3 regions of the Streptomyces sp. NPDC047706 genome follow, and region 3 is predicted to be linked to each of the others. Evidence: riboswitches for the same ligand, from Rfam matches in the RefSeq annotation. Region 3 holds a riboswitch; each other region holds the start of a gene.
What was found. Region 3 has a riboswitch for cobalamin ahead of ACGF8A_RS25855 ((2Fe-2S) ferredoxin domain-containing protein). Riboswitches for the same ligand answer to the same signal wherever they lie in the genome.
Positions count from the first base shown of each region.

Region 1: linked by a shared signal. The riboswitch ahead of ACGF8A_RS07770 (energy-coupling factor ABC transporter permease) and the one ahead of ACGF8A_RS25855 ((2Fe-2S) ferredoxin domain-containing protein) in region 3 are both predicted to bind cobalamin.
Region 2: linked by a shared signal. The riboswitch ahead of ACGF8A_RS08180 (ribonucleoside-diphosphate reductase subunit alpha) and the one ahead of ACGF8A_RS25855 ((2Fe-2S) ferredoxin domain-containing protein) in region 3 are both predicted to bind cobalamin.

Region 1 is NZ_JBIDCW010000005.1:107,986-112,824, reverse strand. Features, by position in the region: gene ACGF8A_RS07795 (Ku protein) at 1-284, shown strand, start outside; gene ACGF8A_RS07790 (hypothetical protein) at 428-691, shown strand; gene ACGF8A_RS07785 (ATP-binding cassette domain-containing protein) at 714-1,568, opposite strand; gene cbiQ (cobalt ECF transporter T component CbiQ) at 1,565-2,314, opposite strand; gene ACGF8A_RS07775 (energy-coupling factor ABC transporter substrate-binding protein) at 2,320-2,679, opposite strand; gene ACGF8A_RS07770 (energy-coupling factor ABC transporter permease) at 2,676-3,383, opposite strand; cobalamin riboswitch at 3,417-3,601, opposite strand; partial or broken gene ACGF8A_RS07765 (hypothetical protein) at 3,684-3,965, shown strand; gene ACGF8A_RS07760 (hypothetical protein) at 4,712-4,839, shown strand, end outside.
Region 2 is NZ_JBIDCW010000005.1:191,727-196,565, reverse strand. Features, by position in the region: gene ACGF8A_RS08185 (ribonucleotide-diphosphate reductase subunit beta) at 1-824, opposite strand, end outside; gene ACGF8A_RS08180 (ribonucleoside-diphosphate reductase subunit alpha) at 824-3,193, opposite strand; cobalamin riboswitch at 3,317-3,494, opposite strand; gene ACGF8A_RS08175 (GNAT family N-acetyltransferase) at 3,511-4,017, opposite strand; gene mctP (monocarboxylate uptake permease MctP) at 4,162-4,839, opposite strand, start outside.
Region 3 is NZ_JBIDCW010000024.1:28,428-33,266, reverse strand. Features, by position in the region: gene ACGF8A_RS25865 (FecCD family ABC transporter permease) at 1-322, opposite strand, end outside; gene ACGF8A_RS25860 (ABC transporter substrate-binding protein) at 442-1,434, opposite strand; gene ACGF8A_RS25855 ((2Fe-2S) ferredoxin domain-containing protein) at 1,577-1,984, opposite strand; cobalamin riboswitch at 2,021-2,211, opposite strand; gene ACGF8A_RS25850 (Gfo/Idh/MocA family protein) at 2,348-3,787, opposite strand; gene ACGF8A_RS25845 (hypothetical protein) at 4,052-4,839, opposite strand, start outside.

The DNA.
Region 1 (4,839 bases), on a different contig from region 3:
CGGCGCGGGAGTCGCGCGGCGAGGCACCGGCCGAGGAAGCCGACGTCCACGCGCTCCCGCAGCGCAGGAGCAGCCGCGCCGCACCCAAGGAACCGTCCGGCAAGAAGTCCACGGCGAAGAAGACGGCCGCCAGGAAGACATCCGCGTCCGCGAAGAAGTCCGCGGGCAAGTCGGCGCAGGGGACGAAGAAGACGGCGTCCTCGAAGAGCACGGCGGGCACGGCGAAGAGCACCGCGAAGAAGACGACGGCGAAGAAGACGGCGTCCCGCAAGCGTTCGGCCTGACCCGGCGACCGGGCACTCGACCTCGACCCCCGTGCCGAACCCGACGTCTGTGTCACAGACTCCAGGACGCGGTCGATCATCCACCGGTCGGTCGGGTAAGCAGGTGAGGTGAAGACACGACCGGCGAATCGGGGCGCGGCGCGATGCGATCCGAGCAGCGGCAGAACGAGACGCGGGACCAGGAGGTCCCCGGCGACGCGTGGTGGGCGGGCCTCGGCCCGGTCGGGGGCGTGGTCCTGCTGCTGACCGGCCTCGGCGTGCTCCTCTGGATCTTCCTGGACCTGCCCGGTGCCCGTGGCCCGCACCTGTCCTACGAGGCGGCCAAGATCGTGGCGATCGGCGCGGTGGTCGCGGGTACGACGCTGCTCGCCCGGCGCAGGAAGGACCGGGACGCGGCGGAGGACTGACGGCCCCGGCGCCCGGCGGCTCTCAGCCGCGCGGCCCCGCACGCTCCGCCGCCAGCGCCGCCAGCTCCTCCGCCGTACGCGGACCGGTCGCCGTACCGTCCAGCAGTCCCTGGCCGCGCAGCAGTTCCGCCGCCGCGACTCCCCACGGCAGGCGCAGACCCGCCTCCCTCAGGAGCTCCGCGCGGGCCAGGTTCTCGGAAGCGGGGCCGGTGCGCACACCGGACGGCGTGAGCAGGGCCGCGTCGTCGGCCCAGCGCAGGGCGAGGTCGACGTCGTGGGTGGCCATCACGACCGTCGTGCCGCCCGCCCGCAGCCCGTCGAGGGTGGCCAGCAGCCGTTCCTGACCGTCGGGATCAAGGCCGGCCGTCGGCTCGTCGAGGATCAGCACCCGCGGCCGCATGGCGACGGCACCGGCGATCGCGGTCCGCTTGCGCTGCCCGTACGACAGCAGATGCGTGGGCCGGTCGGCCAGTGCGGCGATGTCCAGCGCGGCCAGCGCCTGAGCCACCCGCGCCCGCACCTCGGCGTCCGGCAGCCCCAGGTTGAGCGGCCCGAACGAGACGTCCTGCGCCACCGAGGCGGCGAACAACTGGTCGTCCGGATCCTGCACCACCAGCTGGACGGTGGTCCGCAACCGGGTCAGCCCCTTCCGGTCGTACGACACCGCGGTGCCGTCCACCGTCAACTCCCCGCCCCGCACCCTGAGTCCCCCGCTGAGCAGCCGCATCAGCGTGGTCTTGCCGCTGCCGTTGCGGCCGAGGAGCGCCAGCGCACGGCCCTCGCGCACCTCGAAGTCGAGCCCGCTGAGCACGGCGGGGCCGTCCTCGTAGGCGAACGACGCGCCCCTCAGGGCGACCAGGGGGGCGGCCTCGCTCATGACAGCGGCCTTTCGAGTACGTAGGTCAGGGCGGCCAGCGCCCCGAGCAGCGCGACGCTCACGGCCGTGAACGGCACGGAGACGCGGGCCTCGGGCACCAGCACCCGAAGCGTGCCGTCGTAGCCGCGCCCGGCGAGCCCGGCCTGCAGGCGCGTGGCCCGGTCGAAGGCGCGCACGAAGGCGGTGGCGCCGAGCCCGGCCAGCGACCGCCACCGGGCGGCGCGCGTGGTGTGCCCCAGCCGGGCCGCCTGAGCGTCACGGATCCGGCGCACGGAGTCCAGGAGCAGAAAGCTCATGCGGTACGTCACCAGCGCCACGTCGACGACAGGGGCGGGGACGCCGGCCCGGACCAGGCGGGGCAGCAGGTCGGACATCGGGGTGGTGAACGCGAACAGCAGCACACCGAGGGAGGCGGCCGAGGTACGCAGCAGCAGTTCCCCGGCGCGCACCGCGCCGCCGTCGGCGAGACCGGCGAACCCGTCCGGGCCGCCGACCCGCACCAGCAGCGGCAGCGCGCCGGTGACGCAGAAACCCAGCGGCACCCGGTAGGCCCGCCACAGCCGCCGCCCGGGCACGCCCGCCGGTCCCAGCAGCACGGCCAGCGCCGTCACCAGCACCAGCGCCGCCCCCGGCCAGGGCGGCAACGAGATCGCCAGCACCGTGAGCCCCAGCCCGAGCACGGCCTTGTCCACGGGATGACGGCGGCGCCAGCGGCTGCTGTGCGCCGCCGCGTCGATCGGCAGCACGAGGCTCAGGCCCCTTCGGCTCCGTCGTGCCCGGGGACCCGCACCGCGCCCTGCCGTTCCCTGGCGCGGGCCTCGCCCTGACGACGGCCCCGCCGGACCCCGAAGTAGTACGCGAGCGCGCCCGCGCCGACGGCCGCCTGGAGGGCGAACAGACCTGACTCGATCTCACCGGACGGGGGCTCGTACAGCGGCGAGAACCAGGGCTCGTAGTCCGGGTCCAGCTCGGTGATCGCCGTCTCCGCCTCGCCGTCGGCGCCGGCGAACGGTTCCTCCTTGTGGTCGCCGAGCCCGAGCACCAGCGGCAGCACCGCGAGGGTCGCGACGGCGAGCACCAGCAGCAGGTTGATCCTTGTGTTGCGCTTCATCGGGCCACCGCCTCCGAGCCGTTGTCCCGGGCGCCGGTCTTCCCCGTGAGCAGCACGCCCAGCCTGGTCAGTTCACCCTTGCTGGACTGCACGAGCAGTCGCATCACCAGTACCGTCAGCAGGCCCTCGCTCACCGCGAGCGGGATCTGCGTGACCGCGAAGATGGAGCCGAACTTGCCGAGCGCGCCGAGGAATCCGCTGCTCGGGTCGGGGAAGGCGAGCGCCAGCTGGACGCTGGTCACGCAGTAGGTGGACAGGTCGGCGACGAACGCCCCGAAGAACACGGCGACCATCAGCGGCACGTCGAACCGCCGCAGCAGCCGGTAGATTCCGTAGCCCGCCCACGGCCCGACGACCGCCATCGAGAAGACGTTGGCGCCGAGCGTGGTCAGCCCGCCGTGCGCGAGCAGCAGCGCCTGGAACAGCAGCGTGATGGTGCCCAGCACCGCCATGACCGGCGGCCGGAACAGGATGGCCCCCAGTCCCGTGCCGGTGGGATGCGAGCAACTCCCGGTCACGGACGGCAACTTCAGCGCCGACAGCACGAAGGTGAAGGCGCCCGAGGCGCCGAGGAGCAGGGTGCTCTCGGGATGTTCCCTGACCTCACGGGTGAGGGACCGGACTCCGTGGACGACGAACGGCGCGGACGCGGCACCCCAGGCGATCGCGTGCGCCGGAGGCAGAAAACCCTCGGCTATGTGCATGGCTTCAGCAGACCCTCTCCAGCACCTCGTGGATGGTGTACGACGCGCCTCGGCCGGTCTCCTGGCTGACGGGTGACACCGCCCGTGCTCCGCCTTCCCGGGTCACAAGGACCCAGTGGCCGCCCCTGAGGGCCGGAGCCGGACTTCCCGATCACAGTGGCGAGGGCCGCACCGGCATCACACCGGATTTCCCGTTCACCAAGGCGTGGTGACAGTAGTGCGCCCCCGGGGGTGGTGACAAGCGGTGCACCGGGGGCGCGAAGGCGCTGGTCACGCGACGCACCACGGCAACGGAGGCGGCCGCCCCGGCGCCTTCGCGAGAAGGTCCCGCGCAACCACGTCAAGGCGGAGGCGACCGACAAGCACCCGGCGCAGGTCGAGGTGTACTACGAGGACGTGCCGATCGGATACTGGACGACGGTGAGGTTCTCGGGTGCCCTCCCGGCGCGACGGGTCAACGAACTGGTGGAGCGCGTCGAGAAGCTCCAGCAGGCCGTCAAGTTCGCCCGCGAGGAGGCCAACGGCGCCGAGGTCACCGACCAGCGCGTCGGTGACGCGGTGTTCGGCTACCTGTTCGGCTGACCTGGCCGCGGGTAGCATCCATGATCGCCCCCGCGTGCGAGCGCGGGGGTGCGCACAAGGCGCGGGCCGGATTGAGGACCGGTTCGCGTGATGAGCGCAAGCTGACACTGAAGTTCAGCCTGAAGAAGCGGTGACAGTGAAGGTTCGAGTCCTCCCCCCGGCACAGTGTCCAACGGGCCGGGGTAGCCCAACATGGCAGAGGCAGCCGCGGTCAATCTCAGACTCTCGCTCCAGTCTCAGCATCGCCGCCGATCGCCGGATCGACCGATGCCGGACGGACGCCGTCGGATGCGAGTTCGACTCTCGCCTGCACCTCTCGCACGGTGCGGTAGTTCAAAGGAAGAACACGACGGCATGATGACTGATCCGTCCTCTTGAACGCCGCCGGCGTGCGCAATTGGGTGGCACCCCAGGGGCCCGGGAGCTGGATACGACTCCCGGGCTCCGCCACGCCCGCCCGCACCGGGCCTGTCGAAGCAGACCGACGTGTAGCGATCGCTGATCACGCGCGCCCTTGCCGTGACGGGCAGTCCGATCCCGCTGGTCGCGCAGGACATGGCCGTCTGGCGCGCAGTCAACGCGCTCACCCGAAGGAGGTCGATATGACCCGTTTGATCCTCGATCTGAGCCCTGGAACCTCCGGATGGCTTCCCCGATGAGCGCTCCGCGCGATGTCGCTCTAGCCTCCGGAATGAGCGCCAAATGGATCTTCTGATGGCGCACTCCATTCGGTGCAAGGAGGAGATATGCGCAGGATTCGCACGATCGCTGCCGCGACCGCCGTCATAGCCGGCATCGGTTTCATGGGTATCCCGGCCACCGCCCAGGCGTCCGAAGGCGGCCATGGCGGCGGGTGCAGGTCCCATGACATGAA
Region 2 (4,839 bases), on a different contig from region 3:
CGCATCGAGTCGGTGTTCATGCCCGGGAGGCCGTCACCACAGAGGTCGCGCGCGAACTGCAGCTCGGCCTCGACGGCCTCCCGCAGCATGTCGGTGACCTGCTGCTGGAGCTGGTCGTCGAAGAGGTCCGGCTCCTCCTTGCGGACGGTGTCCACCACGTCGAACGCGAAGCTCATGTGCATGGTCTCGTCGCGGAACACCCAGTTGGTGCCCGTCGCCAGGCCGTGCAGCAGACCCCGGCTGCGGAACCAGTAGACGTACGCGAAGGCGCCGTAGAAGAACAGGCCCTCGATGCACGCGGCGAAGCAGATGAGGTTGAGCAGGAAGCGGCGGCGGTCGGCCTTGGACTCCAGGCGGTCCAGCTTCTCGACCTCATTGATCCACTTGAAGCAGAACTCGGCCTTCTCGCGGATGGACGGGATGCTCTCGACGGCGTCGAAGGCCGCCGCCCGGTCCTCCGGGTCGGGGAGGTAGGTGTCCAGCAGGGTCAGATAGAACTGGACGTGCACCGCCTCCTCGAACAGCTGGCGGCTCAGGTAGAGCCGTGCCTCGGGGGAGTTGATGTGCTTGTAGAGCGTCAGCACCAGGTTGTTCGCCACGATCGAGTCGCCCGTCGCGAAGAACGCCACGAGACGGCCGATCAGGTGCTGCTCCTCCGGCGAGAGCTTCGCGAGGTCGGCGACGTCCGAGTGGAGGTCGACCTCCTCCACGGTCCAGGTGTTCTTGATGGCGTCCCGGTAGCGCTCGTAGAAGTCCGGGTAGCGCATCGGACGCAGAGTCAGCTCGAAGCCGGGGTCGAGAAGGTTCTGGGAACGGGTGGACATTACTGGCAGGCCTCGCAGGACTCGGGGTTTTCCAGGGAGCAGGCGACCGCTTCGGGATCGGGCGTCGCCTGTACGGGGATGGTGGCTCGCTCTTGTGCCTGGGCCGCGCGGGCGATCCGGGTCGCCGGGCGCGAGCGCAGGTAGTACGTCGTCTTCAGGCCCGACTTCCAGGCGTAGGCGTACATCGAGGAGAGCTTGCCGATGGTCGGCGTCTCCAGGAAGAGGTTCAGCGACTGGGCCTGGTCGAGGTACGGGGTCCGCGCGGCCGCCATGTCGATGAGCCCGCGCTGCGGGATCTCCCAGGCCGTGCGGTAGAGCCGCCGCACGTCCTCGGGGATCCAGGCGAACTCCTGCACCGAGCCGTTGGCCTCGCGCAGCGCCTCACGGGTGCGCGCGTCCCAGACGCCGAGCGCCTTCAGCTCCCGCACCAGGTAGGAGTTGACCTGGAGGAACTCGCCGGACAGCGTCTCACGCTTGAAGAGGTTCGAGACCTGCGGCTCGATGCACTCGTACACACCGGCGATCGAGGCGATCGTCGCGGTGGGCGCGATGGCCAGCAGCAGGGAGTTGCGCATGCCGACCGCGGCGATCCGCTCGCGCAGGGCGGCCCAGCGCTCCGGCCAGGCAGGCTCGACGCCGTAGTGGTCGGGGTGGAGCACACCGCGGGCGGCGCGGGTCCTGTCCCACGCCGGCAGCGGCCCGTTGCGCTCGGCGAGGTCGGCGGACGCCTCGTACGCGGCGAGCATGACGCGCTCGGCGATGCGGGTGGAGAGGGCCTTCGCCTCGGGTGAGTCGAACGGCAGGCGCAGCTTGAAGAAGACGTCCTGCAGGCCCATCGCGCCGAGGCCGACCGGACGCCACCGGGAGTTGGAGCGGCCCGCCTCCTCGGTCGGGTAGAAGTTGATGTCGACCACGCGGTCGAGGAAGGTGACGGCGGTGCGGACGGTCGCGTCCAGCCGCTCCCAGTCGATGCCGTCGCCCACGACGAACGCGCCCAGGTTGACCGAGCCCAGGTTGCACACGGCCGTCTCCCCGTCGCTCGTGACCTCCAGGATCTCCGTGCAGAGGTTCGAGGAGTGGACGACGTGGCCGGGCTCGGCGGTCTGGTTGGCGGTGCGGTTGGCGGCGTCCTTGAAGGTCATCCAGCCGTTGCCGGTCTGCGCGAGGGTGCGCATCATCCGGCCGTACAGCTCGCGGGCGGGCAGCGCCTTCTTCGCCAGGCCCTTCTCCTCGGCCTCGCGGTACGCGGCGTCGAACTCCTCGCCCCACAGGTCGACCAGCTCGGGCACGTCCGACGGCGAGAACAGCGACCACGGGGCGTCCGCGTTCACCCGGCGCATGAACTCGTCCGGGATCCAGTGCGCGAGGTTGAGGTTGTGCGTACGGCGGGCGTCCTCACCGGTGTTGTCCCGCAGCTCCAGGAACTCCTCGATGTCGGAGTGCCAGGTCTCCAGGTAGACCGCGGCCGCGCCCTTGCGCCGGCCGCCCTGGTTCACGGCGGCGACCGAGGCGTCCAGCGTCTTCAGGAACGGGACGATGCCGTTGGAGTGGCCGTTGGTGCCGCGGATCAGCGAACCACGGGAACGGATCCGGGAGTACGACAGCCCGATGCCCCCGGCGTGCTTGGAGAGCCGGGCGACCTGGTGGTAGCGGTCGTAGATGGAGTCCAGCTCGTCCAGGGGGGAGTCCAGGAGGTAGCAGGACGACATCTGGGGGTGGCGGGTGCCGGAGTTGAAGAGGGTCGGGGAGGAGGGGAGGTAGTCCAGACGGCTCATGAGCCCGTAGAGCGCGGCGACTTCGTCCACCGACCGGGGGGTGTCGTCCTCGGCGAGGCCGGCGGCGACGCGCAGCATGAAGTGCTGGGGCGTCTCGACGACCTTGCGGGTGATCGGGTGCCGGAGCAGATAGCGGCTGTGCAGCGTGCGCAGGCCGAAGTAGCCGAAGCGGTCGTCGCCGGCCGGGTCGATCAGGGCGTTCAGACGGTCGGCGTGCAGGCGTACGAAGTCGGCCGTGCGGTCGGCGATGAGGCCTTCCCGGTGCCCCACGGCGACGGACTCCGTGAAGGTCGTGACGCCCTGGGAGGCGGCCTCCGCGGCGATGGAGACGGTCAGCAGCCGGGCGGCGAGCCGGGAGTAGGCGGGGTCCTCGGAGATCAGGCCGGCGGCGGCCTCCGTGGCCAGCTCACGCAGTTCGCTCTCGTCGGCCCGCGCGGAGCGGCCGCGCAGCGCGGCGGCGGCGACCCGGCCGGGGTCGGCGTCGGGGAGGTCGGCGGTCAGCTCGGCCAGGGTCCGCAGCAGCGCGGTTTTTGGACCGTCGGATTCCACTTCCACCGTTGTCGCTTCGGCCGGTGCGGCTGGCGCGATGGTCACGTGGGGCTCTCCCTCGCTCGGCACAGGGGCCTCGCCGAGGGCAGGGGGCAGCACACGAGCGCACGGGGCGTCGCGTCCACCGGCCCATTCCACGAGACCCGGACGTCAGGACACCCGGACCGGACGGCCGGGCGCACTGTCGGCAGGTCCTCGGACTGAACAGGCGTGCGCGCCCTGTTCAGGGCGGGTGCACGCAAGTACACCGTTGCGGGACAGTTCCGGATTCGCACCGGATTCCCCTGCGGCGACAGCGAGCATGAGCATACATCTAGTGCCGGGCGCCGAAGGCACCCCCATATGTTGTGTCGCCGACAACTTCAGAGCGTCAACTGGTAGGTGAGGAGCGTGATGTCGTCAAGGTGCGCGAGAGGGTTCCAGTCGCGCTCCGGAGTGCGCACGAAGCCCAGACGTTCGTAGATGCGGTGGGCTGTGTGCATGGTGCGCTGGGTGGAGAGGACGATGCCGGTGCAGCCGTCCGTGGTGCGTGCGCGGTCGATGCAGGCGCGCACGAGGGCCTCGCCCACGCCCCGGCCGCGGGCCTCCCGGGCGACGGCGAGCATACGGATCTCGGCCTCCGCGGGGCGGGCCACGTCGGCCATGGGGCCGCCGGACGGGACGAAGGTCACGCCGCCGAGGACGCGGCCGTTGTCTGCGGCCACCAGGACTTCGGCTGCGGCGGCTCGCTTGGCGACGTTTCTGAGTTCGCCGAGGTATTCGTCACTCTCGCCGAAGTCGAGCAGGCCGTCCTGGAGGTAGGCCTGGGCCGTGATGTCGCCGAGGGGGGCGTGGTCGGTGGGCAGTGCGGGGCGGATGACGAAGTCCATGGGGGGGAGTGTGCACGACAGCGGGCCGCCGTTGTGCTTGATGCCGGCGGCCCGCTGCGGGTGGTGGGGTGGCTGGTCGCGCCACGCGGCGGCGCCGCGTGGCGATACGGCCCCGCGCCCCTTGCGGGCGTTGTCTCGCGTTCTCTAGTGACCTGCCCCCGCGGTCGCCGGCGGCAGTTCCACCTGGACGCCCGGGTCGCCCGCGTCCGCCGTGTAGTCCCCGGGCTTGGTCTCGTCGACGCCCTCGGGGGCCTTCACGGCCTTCAGGACGAAGGTGAGGACCACCGTGACCACCAGGTTCAGGACGAACGCCGTGAGGCCGATGTAGCCGATCTCCCCGATGCCGGGGATCTCCGCCGACGAGCCGCCGAAGTGCTTCTGCGTCGGGGAGGCGACGCCGTACGCGGCGACCGTGCCGTAGATCATGCCGACCGCCCAGCCGGCCAGCAGGGCCCAGCGGTGGAACCAGCGCGTGAACAGGCCGCCGACCAGTGCGGGCATGGTCTGGAGGATCCAGATGCCGCCCAGCAGCTGGAAGTTGATGGCGACCGTCTTGTCCATGCCCAGGACGAACACGAGGGCGCCGACCTTCACCAGCAGCGACACCAGCTTGGAGACCTTGGTCTCCTGCGCGGGTGTGGCGTCCGGCTTGAGGAAGTCCCTGTAGATGTTGCGGGTGAAGAGGTTGGCCGCCGCGATCGACATGATGGCCGCCGGGACCAGCGCGCCGATGCCGATCGCCGCGAACGCGACGCCGGTGAACCAGTCCGGGAACATGTTCTCGAAGAGCTGGGGGATCGCCAGCTGGCCGTTCTCCACCTT
Region 3 (4,839 bases):
ACACGACGACCAGCACCGCGCCGACGGAGGCGCCCGACGACACCCCGAGCAGCATCGGGTCCGCGAGGGGGTTGCGCACCAGCGCCTGAAGGGCCATCCCGCACACCGCGAGGCCCGCGCCCACCACGCCGGACAGCAGCACCCGGGGCAGCCGTACGTCGACGACGATCGTCTCGCGGACCGGGGTCCAGACCGGATCGGCCAGCGCCGGGTGCACGCGGTGCAGGAGGATGCCCCAGACCTGGTCGGCCGGGACGCTGATGGAACCGGCGGCGATACCGAAGGTGGCCGCGAGCACCACCAGCGCGGCCAGCAGCACCAGGACGAGGGGGTAGGGAAGTCTGGTGCCGCGCCGGACGACGTCCGCCTCGACCGGCTTTCGCGTGCCGGCCTGCGCGGTACCGCTCTCGTCGGTCACGCCCGTGACGTCTGCCGCGCCGCTCACTTGAAGCGGTCCGGGTGGAGCTGGCGGGCCAGGGACTCCACGCCGGAGGGCACCCGGACACCGAGCACGGTGGACGACAGCGGCAGTACCGCGAACCGCTTGTTCCTGATGGCGGGTACGTCCTTCAGCGCCGGGTTGGCCAGCAGGAACTTCTTCTTGTCCGCCACCGGCTGGTCGCCGTAGTCGTAGATGACGACGACCTCGGGCGCGCGCTCGGCGACCTGCTCGAACGACACGTCGCCGAAGGCCTTGTCCAGGTCGGCGAAGAGGTTCACGCCGCCGGCCCGCTCGATCATCTCGTTGCCGATGCCCGCGCCGCCCGCGGTGAAGGCGGTCTTGTCGCCGCTGTCGTACACGAAGAGCTTGACCGGGGTGACGCCGGCGAGCTCCTCCTCGACCGTGTCCAGGGTGGAGTGGAGCTTCTTCAGCTCCTGTTCGGCCCGGTCCGGCACGCCGAACATCTTGGCCACGTTACGGATCTCCTGGTCCATCGTGGCCATGGTCACGGGCCCGGTCGGGCACTCCTCGATGTTCAGGTAGGAGTTGATGCCCGCCTTGGACAGGGCGTCGCGGCTGCGGCCCTCCTTCTCGTCGAAGGTGCTGGCGAAACCGCCGTAGGCGAAGTCGGGTTCGGCGGCCAGCAGCGTCTCGAAGGACGGGTACTCCTCGGCGATGACCTTGATGTTGTCGTAGGCGTCCTGGTACTCGGGGAGGATCTTGTCGTCGAGGTAGGCCGTGCCCACCATCGACTTCTCCAGACCGAGCGCCAGCATGACCTCGGTGGCGTGCTGGTTCAGCGACACGGCCCGCTGCGGGGGCCGCTGATACGTCGTCTTCACCCCGCAGTTGGACAGCGTGACCGGGAAGCCCTCGGCGGCGGGACCCGCCTGCGCGGCGTCGTCCCGGGTGGAGCCGCCACCGCAGCCGGACATCAGCAGGGCCGCGGCGGCCAGGGCGGACAGCAGGGGGAGCGGGCGCTTGCCCATCATGGATTGGTCCTCTCACCGGAGGGTGGAACGCGGAACAGTGCGGGGTGCGGTCCGGGAAGTCGGCCGGGTACGGCCGGTCGTGGACGCCCCGGGTGCGGCGGGTGTGAGCGGCGGGCGGTGACGGCGAACGGTTCTGCGACCGTCAGGCCGCCGGCCCGGGAGCGGGCGTCACGAGCGGCCCGGTCCGGGCACGCCGGGGCGGGGTGAAGACGTGGAGGTCCAGGATGTCGGGAAGCGCCGCGAGGCCCGGGCCGCCCGCCCGTACCCAGGCGGCGACGTCCTCGGTCGCTGCGGAGTCGTTGACGAGGCCGAGCCAGACCGGCCGGCCTCCCGCGGCACGCCCCACGGACGAAGGCTGCACGACGACGACGTTCGCCTGGGCGCACACGTCGAGACAGTCGGTGATGCGGACCGGGGCTTCCTCGGCGAGCCGCAGGGCCTGCGCCTCGTGGTCCACACCGCTCACCTTCGGGCTGCCGCAGCAGCAGTCACGGCACACCACGACCCGGCACGGCACGGCACCGTCCCGTGATGTCTCGGCAGGCGTCACAACCAGCCCTCCTCCCCGGGGAAATCCGCCCCGGTCACGTCGAGGAGGCGACCGCGTGAGTCTCCTGGCTCTCGGGTCAGTGCTCGTCCCGCCCTTCCCACCCGCATCCGGGCAGTGGGCGTCCGGGATCCGCTCGCCGATCACAGTGGCGGGACCGCGCCGGATTCACACCGGCTTCCTCGTTCCGCCGTCGCCTTTTTCGCGGCACATCATGTCAGACGAACTCGTCATCTCATACGCCTGCGGCAGGACCGGGCGGGGTGAAGTGCTGCACACGACCGGCGGGCGGCATGCGAAACGCGCCGCCCCGTCGGCATCGACCGGGCGGCGCGCCGCGCGCCGCTGTGGTGTGAGGGGGCCGGCTCAGCTGACCGGCGGCATGTCGGTGGGGCGTGAGTCGAGACCCGTGCGGCGGTTGACCCAGGAGCCACGGGTGAAGTCGGGCACGGCGACCGGCCGGCCGCCCGCCGCGAGGGACTTGACGCTCAGCGGGACCGGGGAGCACCAGGCGGCGGCGTCGTAGACGTCCATGTCGGGGACGAGCCCGGCACGCATCTGCTGGACGGTGCGCCACTGCAGGACGTAGTCCATCCCGCCGTGGCCGCCGTTGTTCTCCGCGTCGTCACCGATCTTCTGCCACAGCCAGTGGTCGAACTCCTTGCGAGAGGCGTCGAACGACCGCCAGGTGTGGCCGCTGTGATCGGGTTCCAGATAGACGCGGCCGCCGCTCGCGGAGGTCACGCCGGCGTAGTCCTCGAAGATGCCACGGCTGCCGGCGAGCGAGTTGATACGACTGTAGGGGCGGGGCGAACTGACCTCGTGCTCGGCGCGGATCACCCGGCCCTGGGCGGTGTCGATCAGGCAGGTGACCAGGTCACCGTTGATGTAGGTCTCCTTCCAGCTGGGGTGCGACCGCGGGACGAACCGCGCGCGGTAGTCGGCGAGACCGCGGGGTTCGGTGGAGGTGGCCCGCAGCGTGGTGAAGCGGTCGCCGCGGTTGATGTCCATGGCCGCGGCGATCGGGGCGAGACCGTGCATGGGGTAGAGCGACGCGGTGCTGCGGGTGTGCCACAACCGCCGCCAGGAGTCGGTGTAGTACGTGTCGGAGAACAGCAGTGCGCGCAGGTCGTGCAGATAACCACCGTGTCCGTTGGTGACGTCGCCGAAGAGGCCGTCGTGGGCCATCCTGAGCATCGCAAGCTCGTTGCGGCCGTAGGAGCAGTTCTCGGACAGGAAGAGGTGCCGGCGGGTCCGCTCGCTGGTGTCGACGAGGTCCCACAGCTCGCGCAGTTCGGTGGCGACGGGCAGTTCGACGATGGCGTGCCTGCCGGACAGCAGGGCTGCGCGGCCCTGTTCGTAGTGGAACTCCCAGGGCGTGGCGACGTAGACGAGGTCGATGTCCTCGCGGCGCAGCATGCGGGCGTAGGCGTCGGCGGAGCCGCCGTACTCGGCGGGACGGGGCCTGCCCTCGGAGACCAGCTTGTCGGCGGTCCGTCTGGCGCGGTCGGGGCGGACGTCGCAGACGGCCGTCACGGTGCAGCCGGGGACGGCGGCCCACCCCGAGGCCATGCCGTGGCCCCGGTTGCCGAGGCCGATCAGGGCGACGCGGACCGTCCGGTACGCATCGAAGGGGACGTTGATCATTGACTTCTGGCCGTGCCGCCGGGCCGGCGGGGTGTCCGCGGCCGCGTGGGCGGCGTCCGGTGCGGCGGCGGCCGTGGTGCCGAGCCCCGCGACGACGGCACCGGAGGCGAGGGCCCCGCCCATGAGAGTACGGCGTGAGACAGCAGGGATTTCATGCATGGCGCTGAACGCTCCCTTGTGGGTGGCCGACTGCTCCTGTTGCCGAACGACTTTGTCGAGCGGACGACGGAGTGTCAATAGTTGCTCGAATGCAGCCTGTTGCGAGCACGAATGAGCAACCAGCCTGGCCATGCGGGTCCGGTGGAGCTGGTCAGGCGTGACGGCGGCACGGCAGCACGGCAGCACGGCAGCACGGCAGCACGGCAGCACGGCGAACGAGGTGCCGTCCTGACGGGCACGGCGGCTCCGGGCGGGGCGGCGGCCCTAGGGCGCGTGCTCGTCCGCCTCCCCGAAGCGGGCCAGCGCGAGGGCTCCCGCGATGGAGGCAGCGAAACCGGCGACGGCCAGCGGCGCGAGCCCGTGGCGGGTGGTGTCCCCCAGCCAGATGATGCCGAACAGGGCGGGCCAGACGGTCTCCCCGATGACCATCGCCGCGGTGGCGGAGGTGACCGAACCGGACTGGAGGGCCTCGATCAGCAGCAGGTAGCCGGTGATCCCGGACAGGATCACGGCGTAGACCGAAGGATCGGCGAGCAGAGCGGGCAGGGACAGCTCCGGCAGCAGCCGGGCCGCCACGGCCGTCACGCCGAAGCTGACTCCCGCCAGCCCGCCCAGCACGGCCGCGCGATGGCGCACGTTGCGCAGGCGCGGCGCCAGTGCCCAGCTCACCAGGGCGAGACCCACCGAGCCCACCAGCACCGCGAGCCGCATTCTCATGTCGCCGTCCCCGCCGGTCTCACGCCCCGCCGTGATCGCCATCACCGCCAGCCCGCCGCACACCGCGGCGACGGCGGCCCACTCCACCCGTCGCAGCCTGATGTGCAGCACCAGCGCCGAGACGAGCGCGGTCACGGCCAGCGCGCCGGCGACCGCCGCCTCGACCAGGAAGAGCGGGACCGAGCGCAGCGAGAACAGCTCGGCGCCGAATCCCAGTGTGTCGAGCGCGACGCCGACGACGAACGGCCACTGCCAGGTGGCCCGCACCGCCGCGCCGGCGCCTCCGGGAGCGACCCGCCGCGCACCGAGCGCCTGGAACACCGTCGCCGTGCCCA